Regions from separate parts of the Micromonospora sp. NPDC048835 genome, predicted to be linked through region 1. Evidence: riboswitches for the same ligand, from Rfam matches in the RefSeq annotation. Region 1 holds a riboswitch; the other holds the start of a gene.

Region 1 (7,307 bases):
ACGATGTGGTGCACTGCCCGATCGGCAGCGGCGCGGCCACCGCGGTCACGGGTGTCCCCGCCACCATGGCGACGATCGATAGGGCCGCGGCCGACCGCAGCCACCTGCGGGCCCTCACGAGACACCACCGTCGCCGGTCACCGCGCGCCGTCGTGCGGAGATCCGCAGCAGGATGCCGGCGACGACGAGCACGAGCGCCAGGAGGGCGATGGTCAGGATGGACGCGCCGGTGCGGGGCAGGTGGCCCGACGGCTGCCCTCCGGCGGCCGGCGACGACGGGACCACGCTTGTCGACGGGCTCGCTGACGACGACGGGCTCGCTGACGACGACGGCGTCGCAGACGGGGTCGGGGTTGGCAACGGGGTCGGATCCGTGCCCGGCAGCCCGTGCACGTCGCGGGTCAGCGTGGCGAACGAGGTGCCGGTGGCACCGCCCACGACCTGTGTGGACGCGCGCACGTCAGAGCCGGCCTGCCCGTCGGCGGCGACGCTGAAACCGCCGTCGTCGTTCTGCTGACTGGCGAGGAAGGCCAGGGCCTTGTTGATTTGACCCGCGTAGGTGGTGCCGCGCAGGGTGAGGCCCTGGATCGCGAGCGCTGTGGAGTTGGTGGAGTCACCGGCCGCGCCCGGGAACCCGCCGTGCCCCTTCTGGGTCGAGGCGATCCAGGCCAGCGCCTTGTCGACCGCGCCGGCCGCCGACGGGTCCTCGGTTGCCAGGGCGAGGGCCATCGCGGCCATCGCCGTGCTGTCGACGTCCCTGTCGGCATCCGCCGCCGGGATGAGGCTGGGGAAGGACCCGTCGGCGCGTTGCAGTCCCTTGAGGAACTCGACCGGCTTGGTGGCGGCCTCGCCCTGGCCGGCGCGGTGCTGCGCGATGATGCCGAGCGACTGCCCGAACACCGAGGTGGCGTACCGGTAGTTGCCGGCCCCGGCGCAGCCGGTGAGCGCGTCGGTCTTGGTGCAGGTCACGTCGCTCAGGGCGGCGATCAGGTCGTGTCCACCGAAGGAGCGGGGGTCGTAGCCGGTGACCTGGGCCAGTAGGGCCATCTTGCCGATCGCGCCGCCGACGGCGTAGTCGGTGCCGACGCCCAGCCACATGTCGACGGTGAAGCCGTTGTCGCCGACCGCGCCGCCGCCGCGCAGGAACTCCACGATCGCCCGCAGCTTGGCGTCGTCCCCGCCGGTGGCGGCCAGGGCGTAGGCACCGTCGATGCTCAACCCGAAGTCGGGGAAGCCGGGGAACGACTCGTAGTACCTGCCGTCGATCAGGTTCGTCGGCGCGACGAGGTAGGACACCCCCTTGACCAGATCGGGTCGCGGTCCGGCCGGTGGCGGCGTCTCACCCAGGTCGGCGAGGTTCTTGCCGGCCAGCGCGAGCGCCGCAGCGGCGGTGGCGGGCAGGTCAGCGTCCGGGTTGCTCGGGTCGGGGCTGAGCCCACCGCCGGGGACGATCCGGCTGACCAGCAGGCCGGTGGCTGCCGCCGCCCGGTCGCCGTCGCCCAGCACGACGAGGGCCTGCGCGGCGTGCCCGGTCGAGTAGGTGTCGGTCAGTCCCGCCCCGGTGTACGGCTGGTAACCGCCGTCGGGCTCCTGCGCCGTGGCCAGGAACGCCTTGGCCGAACTGAGCGCCGCGTCGTGCGCGCCGAGCGTGTGCAGCGCCAGGACGGCGAGGGTGGTGGCTGCGAGGTCGGGGTCGCAGGCTTCGGTGGGGCTGCGCCAGACACCGGCGAAGGCTCCGATCGTGCACTGCTGCTCGGTCAGGCGGGTGACGGTGGAGGCCGGCGGGGTGACGCCGGCGCGCTTGAGCGCGAGCAGGGCGGTCGCGTGGGTCAGCGGATCGCTCGATCCGGCGAAGTCACCGGCGGCGGCGCAGCCGGCGTCGGCGTCGGTCGCGGTGCAGACCCGGTCGGTGAGCGTGGCGATCAGGTCCCGGTCGCCGAACGCGCGCGGATCGCCGCTGGTGCTGGTCAGCAGGAGCGCGAGGCTGGCGACGTTGGCGATTCGGGGTGGGGCGGTGCCACCGTTCGGGAAGATGGCGCCATCGACGTGCGCCCGCAGATAGTCGACGATCTTGGTGAGCGTCTGGTCCTGCCCACCGGTGCCGGCCAGGGCGGTGGCGACGGCGATGGTCCGGTAGTAGTCGACGAAACCGTTGTCGACGTGGTCGCCGTCGGCGAGCTGCCCCACCAGGTAACTCGCCACCGCCTTGACCTGCGCTTCCGTCGGTCGCGTCGGCACGGGCGTCGAGGTCGGGGTCGCCGTCGGAGTCGGGGTGGCGGTCGGAGTCGGGCCGCTCGCGCGCACTGACGCGGGGGTGAAGCTCGGTGCCCCGGTGGTGCCGCCGATGTCGGTGCCGCCGAAGACCCACGCCTCGACCTCACCCGGGCCCGGCCGCTGCGCCATCGCGCCGAGTGGACTGTAGGTCCAGTGGTCCTGCCCGGCCGGTGCGATCCAGTAGGACCAGTAGGCCGACGCCGGTGGCGTCAACTGGCACGCCTCGTCGGCCGGTGTCGGGTGTTCGGCACCGGACGCGAAGTCGGGCGATCCGATCCGGCAGATGAAGCCAGGGCCGTCGTGGGCGGTGCCGGTGGTGGTGAAGCCCGCCTCGTGCAGCAGGTCCAGGCCGGTGGTCGGGGTGGCGTCGCAGCCACGTAACACCGGTCCGCCCCAGGCGGCGAAGTCGACGGCGACGATCGCGCCCTGGGTCGGGGTGCAGGACTCCAGCGGATCGGCGAGCGCGGCGCGGGTCGGCACCACCAGCGCCACCGCGCCGAGCACCGCTGCGGCGACGGCCGCCAACCATGCCGCAGGAACGCGCGACGTTCGACTGACCAGGGGGGACATGGCGACTCTCTCGGGGGCTAGCGGCGCAGGCGCGGACGCGGACCCCGAGGACAAGCCCCGGAAATCTGGCTCCGCGCCGTGTACCTCGACGGCGCTGCGGTGCTCTATCCAGCCAGGTAATCCGACTCGTCCCGAGAATGGGACCTACGGCTGCGGGCCAGCGCCGGACTTTGACCGGCTTCCCCTGACTGCTGGATCGCGGCCATCGGACCACACCCGCGACCACCTCGTCAACGCAAGACCGTGTCATGTACCTAACAGCGCGCGGTAGGGGCTTCCTCCCATAACGTGACCGCGTCATCGCGTGGGGGAACCCGGTGGGAATCCGGGGCTGACGCGCAACGGTGAGGACGGTCCGCCGTCCCGAGCCCGACTACCCACGTGGTGACGCAGCACCTGCGGTATCCGTCCCACGCGTCCTGCGGCCGGCCCGCCCCGCTCCCGCCGGCCCCTCCCGGGCTCCGGGTCGAGGCAGTCGTGCCCGTACCCCCAAGGAGACCCGATGTCCTCACGCCTCTCCTCCGGCAGCCACCGGAGACGAATCGCGACAGCTCCCGCCACCGCGCTGATCGCCACCGTCGTCGCTGTCGCGACCGGTGCAGCGCCCGCCGCCGCGACCTCGACCGCGGCGCAGATCGCCACCGCCAAGACCAACGGTGTCGCCTACCTGCGCACACTGCAGGCCGCCGACGGCAGCTACGCCAGCGGCGGACTGTCGAACGAGTGGGCGTTCAGCGCGTTCGCACCCGCCGGCGTCGCGGCGGTGGACGTCTACCCCTCTGGCGACACGACCAAGAACGCCCGCACCGTCTACCGCAACCAGCTCTCGGCCGCGTCCTGGCCGAGCAGCACGCCGGTGGTCACCGACTACGAGCGTGGGGTGCTGAACGCCTACGCCGCCGGCATCGACCCCGCCCGGGTCTCCTCCACCCGTAACCTGATCGCCGACACCATCGCCTACTGGCAGACCGGCTCGGCCGGTTACTACGGCCCGCCGGCCAACTTCAACGGCACCGTCTTCGGCACTCTCGCCCTGGCCGGTGCGAAGACCCAGTCCGGCGCCGCCCGCGTACCGCAGGCCCTGCTCAACCTGTCGATCACCCGGATCCGCAACAACCAGCACAACGACGGCGGCTGGACCTTCACCCAGGCCGAGGGCAACCCCACCCAACTCGCCGCCGCCAGCGACATCGACATGACCGGCGCGGCCATGGCCGCGCTCTGCGCCGCCGGGGTCCCGAACACCGACACCGACGTCGTTCAGGCGAAGAACTTCCTCAAGAGCAAGCTGGTCAACGCATCCGGCGCGTTCAGCTCGATGTTCGGCGTCAACACCGACTCCACCGCCTGGGCGGTCTCCGGCCTGAACGCCTGCGGCATCCCGAGCCAGGGCACCGACTTCACCACCACCGCCGGCAAGACCCCGATCGACTTCCTGCGCGCGCAGCAGCTGAGCGGCGGCGGGTTCAAGTACCTGCCCACAAACACCACCCCGTCGGCGTACGCCTCCATCGACGCGGTACGCGCGCTCGCCGGCGCCGGCTACACCGCCGCTCCCCCGACCCCGGTCACCTCCGGCGCGCCCACCTGGGTCGCGGCAAGCGGATTCACCACGGGCGCCGCCACCCGACTCGCCGTGATCGTCGACAACGGCAGCGGCAGCATCAAGCCGTGCGCGGTCACGCTGACGCCGACCGCCGCCACCACCACCCTCGGCGCGGTGCTGGACGCCGCCGTCGGCTCGGCCACCCCGAGCGGCTGCGTCACCTCTCTTCTTCCCACCAGTGGCACCGGCACCATCACCTCGATCAACGGCCTGGCCAACAGCGGCTCCTCGACCTGGAAGGTGTCCCGCGACGGCGGCACCCCGGCCACCGCGACCCGCGGCACGACAGTGACCGTCGGCGACACGATCTACCTGCGCTACGGCGCCTGACCGCCGGGTAGCGCGATGGTCAGCGGCGGCCGGGCCGCCGCTGACCATCCGTCCGGCTGATCCGCCCGCCGCCGCTCAGCCAAGGGTGACGAGGTGGAAGACCGGACGGGTTGATCAGCTATCCAAGTCGTCACTGGGGTGAGGACAGCGATGGCATGCGTCTGCGCCCGGTAGCCCGGGACGTACGGGCGCGGCGAGCAGTCCCTCCAGGCGGGCCACTCGACGTCGGGTGTCCTTCAACTGCTGGCGAAGCTGGTGCGCCTGGGCCTCACTGGCACCGAGTTGCCGACGGGCGGCGTCGAGCCGCTCGAAGTCGGCCACTGTCAGCGCGATCATCGACTGCCCGTCCATCGTCACGACACGGTGTTCGATCTTCCGGCGCATCGGGCCCCTTCGGGTGGGCGGTGGGCGTTGCGGCTGCCCGCTGGGTTCCGCTCGTGGGCGGAACCCAGCGGACCATCATGCCGGCGGGGACTGGGCGGTCTCGGCCAGGAGCAGGGACAGTTCCCGGACCAGGTCGTCCATGGACTGACCGCTCTGCGCCTTGACCAGGCCCAGCGCGAGATCGGCCAGCAGGTAGAAGCCGAGGGTACGGGCCTGCCCGGAGCTGAACGCCGACATCAACTCCTCGGCGCCGGCGGGGTCACCGCGGTGTTTCGCGGCGATGACCCCGGCGGCGCGCTGGACGATCTCGGCCGCCTCGGGGGTGTACCCGCTCACTGCCCTACGTTGCCGTGGTGGTCGTAGACCTGCTCCACGATCAGCCGCCGGCTCAGTGGTTCCCAGGCCAGAACCCCCCCAGCCCGAGCCCTGCACACCCTTCGTCGCCGCCGACAACTGACCGGCGAACCCGTCGAACGAGCCGAAGTGCTCGTCGATCGCCGCCGCCAACTCGCCGTCGGGACGGTCGCCGCCGTCCGGGGACAGGTTGTTCCAGAAGATCGAGTGCAGCACGTGCCCGGACAGGTTGAACGCACAGGTCTTCTCCAACCCGACCAGCGTCGCGTAGTCGCCCTTGTCACGGGCCTCGGCGAGCCGGTCGAGCCCGTCGTTGGCGCCCTTGACGTACGCGGCGTGGTGCTTGTCGTGGTGCAGCTCCAAGATCTCGCCGGACATGGCGGGTTCGAGTGCGCCGTAGTCGTAGGGCAGCCACACCGCACCGACTCCCGCCGACGGCATCCCCCGCCGCTACGTGTTGGCCGCAGTGATCTGCTGCGGCGTGTGCGGCCGAATCATGGACTCCCACTGGATACACAGCCGACCCGGCTACCGCTGCCGCCACGGACACACGAGCACCCGCACCAGGACCTCCGCCCAACCGACGATCCTCTACATCCGGGAAGACCACCTGCTCGACCGCATCCGACACGACCGCTGGCTACACCGTCGCCATCCCGAACTGCGCAGCCCCGACCCGGAAAAACTCGCCAACTACCTAGGCACCAACAACATGATCATCGTGTGTGACCACCACGCGTGGACCATCGAAGCCGAAACCGCGATCTACCCGCTCACCCCGGCGGGGAACTTCCTCGCCATGACAGCAAAAATCCCCGCCCAACGGGACCGGGATCGCTCGAAACACGAAGAAGAATCACGCTTCGTGTGGAAATAACGTGTCCGAAACCCAATGCCCCACGGCCGTTGACGCTCAGCGCAACCCTGAAGCTCGCGCGAGGCTAGCGATCGTAGTGATCTATCGCTCGCCCCGGCGGGCCGAACGGACCGGGGCGATGCAGGGTCGGCCGACGCGAAACACGGCGAGCGGTTGGCCGGCGACCCGGTCGGCGAGCCGACCGGCGGTCACGGGGCAGTCGATGAGCTGGCTGAGCGGATGGACCGCCAGGTCGTGCCGGGCAAGAGCCAGCCACGTACGCAGCAGACGTCGGCCTGAGGTGATCTGGTCGTCGCCGTCGGCGGCGAGGAGGACCAGGACGCTGCCGTCGTAGCGCAACAGGCCGCGGCCGCTGGCGGCCAGCAGCGCCGGCAGGCCCAGTCGGCGGGTGACCGGGTACGCGCGCAGCGCGGCGGACAGGACACGCGCCTCGGTCCGGGACAGGCTGAGCGCCCGGTCCGTGAGTCCGTCGAGGTGATATCGCGGATGGCGTGGACTGAGACGCAGCCAGTCCCGCAACTCGACGGCGACGGCAGGTGTGCGGAACATCCACCGGTCGGCGACGGCCAGGTCCGATACGAGGTCTCGGGTGGGGACGTGCGCGATACCCGGCTCGAGATCGGCGAGGACGGCGTCGTCGACGTACCCGGGTGCGTATGGACCACGGGCGACCCGGCGGGCCTCGATGTCGGCGATCGTGAACGGAGTCGCGTACCTGTGTGCCGCGGGGACCAGTCGTGGACCGGGTGCCACGGTGACGCTGAGGCCGAGTTCGGCGGAGACGATGAGGCATGTCTCGACGAACGCGCCGATACCGAGGGTCAGGTCACGCCCGGTCGGGTCGGAGTCGGGCAGGCGGCACGCGGGATCAACGTCGATGGTGATCTCATCGGTGTGGTATTCCGGTCGCCA
Region 2 (7,307 bases), on a different contig from region 1:
ACCCCCCGTCGATCCCGTCGCGCAGCCGGTCGACGTCGGTGCAGAAGACGTCGTCGCCGACCAACTGCACGCGCTCCCCCGCAGCCGCCGTCAGCCGCTTCCAGCCGACGATGTCGTCCTCGGCCATCGGGTCCTCGATCGAGCTGATCGGGTACCGGGAGACCAGGTCGAGCAGGTAGTCGATGTGCTCCGCGACGGTGCGCCGGCGTCCCTCGCCGACGTAGTCGTAGACGCCGTCTTGGAAGAACTCCGAGCTGGCCGGGTCGAGGCAGATCAGCACGTCGGCGCCGGGCTCGTAGCCGGTGTCCTCGATCGCGCGCAGCACGAACCGCAGCGCCTCGTCGGCATCCGTGAAGGTGGGCGCGAAGCCGCCCTCGTCGCCGACGTTCGTGTTGTGCCCGGCCGCGGCGAGGGACCCCTTCAGGGTGTGGAAGACCTCCGCGCCCATGCGGACCGCCTCGGCGAAGGTCTGCGCTCCGACCGGCGCGATCATGAACTCCTGGAAGTCGAGCGGGTTGTCGGCGTGCGCCCCGCCGTTGATGATGTTCATCATCGGCACCGGCAGCAGGCGGGCGCCGACGCCACCGACGTAGCGGTAGAGCGGTTGCCGGTGGGCCGACGCCGCCGCCTTCGCAGTCGCGAGGGACACCGCCAGGATCGCGTTGGCGCCCAGCCGGCCCTTGTCCTTCGACCCGTCGAGGTCGATCATCGTCTCGTCGATCAGGGCCTGGTCCTCCGCGTCGAGCCCGAGCACCGCGTCGGCGATCTCGCCGTTGACCGCGGCGACGGCCCCGCTGACCCCCTTGCCGTGAAAACGCGTCCGGTCGCCGTCACGCAGCTCGACCGCCTCGTTCGCCCCCGTCGACGCCCCGGACGGCACGGCCGCCCGGCCGGTCGACCCGTCGGCGAGGACCACGTCGGCCTCCACCGTCGGGTTACCCCTGCTGTCGAGGATCTGCCGCGCCCGCACCCGACTGACTGCCGTCATCACACACTCCCTGCTCATGCCGCCTTTTCGCAGCCAGACTGGCAGGAAACGGCGGCCCTGGCACCGCGACGATCGACACGTTGACCCGTACCCCGGGGTGCGGGTTTAGGGTCGCGGGATGCGGGTGGGTGAGTTGGCACGGCGGACCGGGACCACAGTCCGGGCGCTGCGGTACTACGAGTCGGCCGGGCTGGTCGTGCCCCGACGGTTGAGCAACGGCTACCGCGAGTACGACCCGATAGCGGTGCGGCTGGTGGCCCAGATCCGCGAGCTGATGGCGCTCGGCCTCACCGTCGAGGAGACCCGGCCGTTCGTGGAGTCGATCGCCGGTGGTGCCGACGACACCGACGTGTGCGCGGCGGCGCTGGCCACGTACCGCAGCACCATCACCCACCTCCAGGAACGGATCGGCAGGTTGAGCGCCCAGCGCGACGCGCTCGACGCGCGCCTCGACGCCGCCGCGACCCAGGTCGTGCCCGGCGGTGCGGCGCAGGGCGGTGACCCGGGCGCGCTTGTCGGCGTCACACTGCCGCCGCTGTCGTTCTACGGCACCGACGGCCGTCCGGTCGATCTCGGCGCGCTCGGCGCCGGCCGCAGCGTCATCTTCGTCTACCCCCTGACCGGGCGGCCCGGCGTCGACCTGCCCAACGGGCTGCTGGAGGTACACGGCGCCCGGGGCAGCACCGAGCAGGCCGCCTGGTTCCGTGACCACCACGCGGAGCTTCGCGCGGCCGGCGCCGCCCGGGTGTACGGGCTGTCCGCGCAGTCGACCGGGTACCAGCGGGAACTCGCGCACCGGCTGCGGCTGCCCTACCCGCTGATCCCCGACCCGAGGTTGAGCCTGGCCGAGGCGTTGGGGCTGCCGACGCGCACCGCCGGCGACATGACGCTCTACGAGCGGTTGACCCTGATCGTCACCGACGGCGCGGTCGAACACGTCTTTCACCCGATCCCGGACCCGGCGTCGCATCCCCTCGAGGTGATGCGGTGGCTCACCAAACGACGCCAGGCCCCCGGATCGGCCGCCGCCTAGAAGTCGTCGTCGAAGGCCACGGTGCCGCTCACCCCCACCTGGTACGCCGACACCCGCCGCTCGAAGAAGTTGGACAGCTCCTGCACGTCCTGCAACTCCATGAAGGCGAACGGGTTGCTCGACCCGTAGTGCGGGGCGATGCCGAGCTGGGCGAGGCGGCGGTCGGCGACGTGCTGGAGGTACTCCCGCATGTCGGTAAGCGTCAGGCCGGGCACACCGTGGCCCAACAGGTCCTCGGCGAACTGCACCTCGCACTCGACGGCCTCGGTGAGCATCTGGCGCACCTGGTCGGCGAGGTCGTCGTCGAACAGGTCCGGCTCCTCGGAGCGGACGGTGTCGACGACGTCGAACGCGAACGCCATGTGCATGGACTCGTCGCGGAACACCCAGTTGGTGCCGGAGGCGAGGCCGTGCAGCAGGCCGCGGGAGCGCAGGAAGTAGACGTACGCGAACGCACCGTAGAAGAACAGACCCTCGATGCAGGCGGCGAAGCAGATCAGGTTGAGCAGGAACGTCCGCCGGTCCTCGCGGGACCTCAGTTCCCGGAGTTCACCGAGCGAGTCGATCCAGCGGAAGCAGAACTCGGCCTTGCGACGGATCGACGGGATGTTCTCGATCGCCGCGAACGCCGCGAAACGCTCGGTCTCGTCGGGCACGTACGTGTCGAGCAGGTTGAGATAGAACTGGACGTGCACGGCCTCCTCGAACAGCTGCCGGGACAGGTAGAGGCGACCCTCGGGGCTGTTGACGTGCTGATAGAGGTTGAGCACCAGGTTGTTGGCGACGATGGTGTCGCCGGTGGCGAAGAACGCCACCAGGCGGCTGACCAGGTGCCGTTCGGCCGGCGACAGCTTGTCCAGGTCGGTGAGGTCGGCGTGCAGGTCGACCTCCTCGACGGTCCAGGTGTTGCGGATCGCGTCGCGGAACCTGTCGAAGAAGTGCGGGTAGCGCATCGGGCGGAGGGTGAGGTCCATCCCGGGGTCGAGCAGCATGTGCGTGGTCCTCGTGTCGGTGGTATTGGCGGCGGGGGTCACTGGCACGCCTCGCACGACTCGGGGTTCTCCAGCGAGCAGGCGAGCGCCTCCGCGTCGAGGGCGACGGACGCGAGGGCAACTGGCGCGGCGGGTGCCACGGCGCTGACGGTGGCCTGCTGGATCCGGGTGGCGGGGCGTGAGCGCAGGTAGTAGGTGGTCTTCAGCCCGGCCTTCCAGGCGTACAGGTACATCGAGGAGAGCTTGCCGATCGTCGGTGCGGCCAGGAACAGGTTCAGCGACTGGGACTGGTCGATGAACGGGGCACGGGCGGCGGCCAGGTCGATCAGCGCCCGCTGCGGCAGCTCCCACGCGGTGCGGAACAGCTCCCGTACGCCGGCCGGCAGTTCGGCGATGTCCTGCACCGACCCCTCGGCCCGCTTGATCGCCGACCGGATCCGGTCGGTCCACAGCCCCCGGGCCTTCAGCTCGCGTACCAACGCGGTGTTGACCTGGAGGAACTCCCCGGACAGCGTCTCGCGCTTGAACAGGTTCGACACCTGCGGCTCGATGCACTCGTAGCACCCGGCGATCGAGGCGATGGTCGCCGTCGGCGCGACCGCCACCAGCAGCGAGTTACGCAGGCCGTGCGCCGCGACCTCTTCCCGCAGGGCCGCCCAGCGTGCCGTCTGCGTACCCTGGACACCCCACAGGTCGGGCTGGAGCTGGCCCCGCGCGGCCCGGGTCTGCGGGTACGCCGGGTGCGCGCCGAACTCGCGCGCCAGGTCGGCGGAGGTCTCCAGCGCGGTCAGGTACAGCTCCTCGCTGATCCGGGTGGACAGTTCCCGGGCGGCCGGCGAGTCGAAGGGCAGCCGCAGGGCGAAGAAGACGTCCTGCAACCCCATCAGCCCGAGCCCGACGGGCCGCCAGCGGGGGTTGCTCGCCGCCGCCTGCGCGGTCGGGTAGTAGTTGATGTCGATGACCCGGTCCAGGAAGGTCACCGCGGTGCGGACCGTGGCGCGCAGCCGCTCCCAGTCGATGCCGCCGTCGGCGAGATGGGCGGCGAGGTTCACCGAGCCGAGGTTGCACACGGCGGTCTCGGCGTCGTTCGACACCTCGACGATCTCGGTGCAGAGATTCGACAGGTGTACCACGTTGCCCGGCTCGGCGGTCTGGTTGCACAGCCGGTTCGACGCGTCCTTGAAGGTCATCCACCCGTTGCCGGTCTGGGCGAGGGTCCGCATCATCTTCCCGTACAGCTCCCGCGCCGGGACCTGCCGCACGTAGCGGCCCTGCGCCTCGGCCTCCCGGTACGCGGCGTCGAACCGCTCCCCCCACAGGTCGGGCAGCTCGGGCACCTCGCTCGGGTCGAACAGCGACCACATCTCGTCGGCCTCGACCCGGCGCATGAACTCGTCCGGGATCCAGTTGGCCAGGTTGAGGTTGTGGGTGCGCCGGGCGTCCTCGCCGGTGTTGTCGCGCAGGTGCAGGAACTCCTCGATGTCCGGGTGCCACGGCTCGAGGTAGACGCAGGCCGCGCCCTTGCGCCGGCCGCCCTGGTTGACGGCGGCGACGCTCGCGTCGAGCGTGCGCAGCCACGGCACGATCCCGTTGGACTGCCCGTTCGTGCCCCGGATCAGCGCTCCCCGGGAGCGGACCCGGGAGTACGCGATGCCGATGCCACCGGCGAACTTGGACAGGTTGGCGACCTGGGCGTACCGGGCGTAGATCGAGTCCAACTCGTCGAGCGGGGAGTCGACCAGATAGCAGGAGGACATCTGGGTGTGTCGGGTGCCGGAGTTGAACAACGTCGGTGAGCTGGGCAGGTAGGCCAGGCTGGACATCAGCCGGTAGAAGCCGACCGCCTCGTCCGCCGTCCGGGACAGGCCACAGGCCACCCGCAGCAGCCAGTACTGCGGGGTCTCCAGCACCAGTCGGCTGGTGGGGTGGCGCAGCAGGTAGCGGTCGTACACCGTGCGCAGGCCGAAGTACTCGAACCGGCGGTCAGCGTCCGGGTCGACGGCGTGGTCCAGGGTCGTGGCGTGCGCGGCGACGAACGCGGCGGTGTCGTCGCCGATCAGACCCTCGGTGTGCCCGGCGCGGATCGCCGCGCTGAACGAGGTGATGCCCTGTCGACGCACCTCCTTGTCGACGTACCCGGCGAGCAGCCGCGCCGCGAGGCGCGAGTACTGCGGTTCCTCACCGATCATCTCGGCCGCCGTCTGGATGGACAGCCGGTCCAGTTCCGCGGTGGTCGCGCCGTCGTAGAGGCCGCTGATGGTTCGGGTGGCCACCCGCATCGGGTCGACGTCGGTCAGGTCGTCGGCCCACCGCTCGACCGCTCGGACGATCTTGTTCACGTCCACGGGTTCGGTGCCGCCGTCGCGCTTGCGGACCTGCATCGGCGTTCGCCGCAGGGTCGCGTCGCCGCTGGCCGGGACTACCTCGGTGACTGTCACCACTCGCTCCTCGGAGTTCGAGACCTGGTGGCCCGGACGCGAGGAGACAGACACCGACGGACGCCACGCCGCTGCGGGCGTGGGTCAGGTGGCGTCGGCCGTCCCACGCGGCCTCGGACCGCCGCCCACCCGGGTGCGGGTACGCGGCGCGCTGGCAGGTCTTCGGACTCGCGGGCACGACCGGGCTCGCCGGTCTCCTACTGGCCGTCGCTTCCCAGGCCGAACGTGGCCCAGTGCTGATGACGGCTGTCGTTCCCACTCACCGCTGCGGGACAGTCCCGGATTTCCACCGGGTTCCCTGTTGCCTCGACCGCACCGGATGAGCGGCCGAACCAGCTGCGCTCGACACCATATATAGGGACGCAGCCGTTGTCACACCCCACATGTCGGTCTCGGGCGTGTCGGGAGCGTTGCGGTGACCACCGTCACCAACCCCGGGACGCACACTGCGGCCGACCGACGCCGGGAAGCGGCGACGAGGCGGCGTCTTCGGGTGTCGACAGTCGACAAACATCATATGTCTGCGCCCCTGGAGTGATCGACAACGTTGACGTTCTGGACCGGCCCTCCGTATACTCCCAGTGATCATCTGATCTTTAGCCTAGCCGGGCGAGGAGCGCATGCCGCAGATCACCGCCGTCACCGTCGAAGACGTCCGCTTCCCCACCTCCCTGACCGCTGACGGGTCAGACGCCATGAACAAGGACGGCGACTACTCGGCGGCCTACGTCGTCCTGCACACCGACGGCGTCGACGGCGTGGGCGCGCCACTCGCGGGGCACGGCCTCACCTTCACCATCGGTCGAGGCAACGACATCGTCGCGGCGGCAGCCGTCCACCAGGCCCAACTTCTCGTGGGCATGGACGTGGCGACGATGGCCGCCGACATGGGCGCGGTCTACCGCCTGCTCACCTCCGACTCGCAACTGCGCTGGCTCGGCCCGGAGAAGGGTGTCGTCCACCTGTCCCTCGCCGCCGTGTTGAACGCGTCGTGGGACCTGGTCGCCCGGGTCGCCGACAAGCCGCTGTGGCGACTGCTCGTCGACATGTCCCCCGAGCAACTCGTCGACATCGCGGACCTGCGCTACCTGTCCGACGCGCTGACCCGGGACGAGGCACTGGCCATCCTGCGGGCCAAGGAGGGCACGAAGGCCGCCCGCCTCGCCGAGCTGGACCGGACCGGCTACCCCGCCTACACCACCTCGGCGGGTTGGCTCGGCTACGGTGACGACAAGCTACGCCGGCTGTGCCAGGAGGCGGTGGACACCGGCTACGGCTACGTCAAGCTCAAGGTGGGTGCCAACCTCGACGACGACATCCGCCGGTGCGCGATCGCACGGGAGATCCTCGGGCCGGATCGCAACCTGATGATCGACGCCAACCAGGTGTGGGACGTCGGCCAGGCCATCGAGTGGGTCACCGCCCTCGCCGAGTTCAAGCCACTGTGGATCGAGGAGCCGACCAGCCCCGACGACATCCTCGGCCACGCCGCCGTCCGCCGAGCCGTCGCTCCGATCGGTGTCGCCACCGGCGAGCACTGCCACAACCGGGTGATGTTCAAGCAACTGTTCCAGGCCGAGGCCATCGACTTCTGCCAACTGGACACCGGCCGGCTGGCGAGCATCAACGAGATCGTCGCCGTGTTGCTGCTCGCCGCGAAGTTCGACGTGCCGGTCTGCCCACACGCGGGTGGCGTCGGGCTGTGCGAGATGGTCCAACACGTGTCGGTGCTCGACTACGTCGCGATCTCGGGGGACCTCACCAACCGGGTCACCGAGTTCGTCGACCACCTGCACGAGCACTTCACCGACCCCTGCATCATCCGCGACACCGGCTCGGGCAGCGGATACGTCCTG

The links. Region 1 has a riboswitch for cobalamin ahead of AB0C15_RS01055 (prenyltransferase/squalene oxidase repeat-containing protein). Riboswitches for the same ligand answer to the same signal wherever they lie in the genome.
Region 2: it holds a riboswitch for cobalamin, as region 1 does, so the genes downstream of both, AB0C15_RS20190 (ribonucleoside-diphosphate reductase subunit alpha) here and AB0C15_RS01055 (prenyltransferase/squalene oxidase repeat-containing protein) in region 1, are expected to answer to the same signal.

The regions. Positions count from the first base shown of each region.
Region 1 is NZ_JBEZGM010000001.1:259,234-266,540, reverse strand. It holds gene AB0C15_RS01060 (LPXTG cell wall anchor domain-containing protein) at 1-64, opposite strand, end outside; gene AB0C15_RS01055 (prenyltransferase/squalene oxidase repeat-containing protein) at 115-2,844, opposite strand; cobalamin riboswitch at 2,938-3,069, opposite strand; cobalamin riboswitch at 3,122-3,244, shown strand; gene AB0C15_RS01050 (hypothetical protein) at 3,347-4,780, shown strand; gene AB0C15_RS01045 (hypothetical protein) at 4,895-5,164, opposite strand; gene AB0C15_RS01040 (superoxide dismutase) at 5,240-5,959, opposite strand; gene AB0C15_RS01035 (hypothetical protein) at 6,015-6,395, shown strand; gene AB0C15_RS01030 (hypothetical protein) at 6,477-7,307, opposite strand, start outside.
Region 2 is NZ_JBEZGM010000016.1:43,051-50,357, forward strand. It holds gene eno (phosphopyruvate hydratase) at 1-988, opposite strand, end outside; gene AB0C15_RS20180 (MerR family transcriptional regulator) at 1,107-2,021, shown strand; gene AB0C15_RS20185 (ribonucleotide-diphosphate reductase subunit beta) at 2,018-3,013, opposite strand; gene AB0C15_RS20190 (ribonucleoside-diphosphate reductase subunit alpha) at 3,052-5,394, opposite strand; cobalamin riboswitch at 5,587-5,803, opposite strand; gene AB0C15_RS20195 (enolase C-terminal domain-like protein) at 6,072-7,307, shown strand, end outside.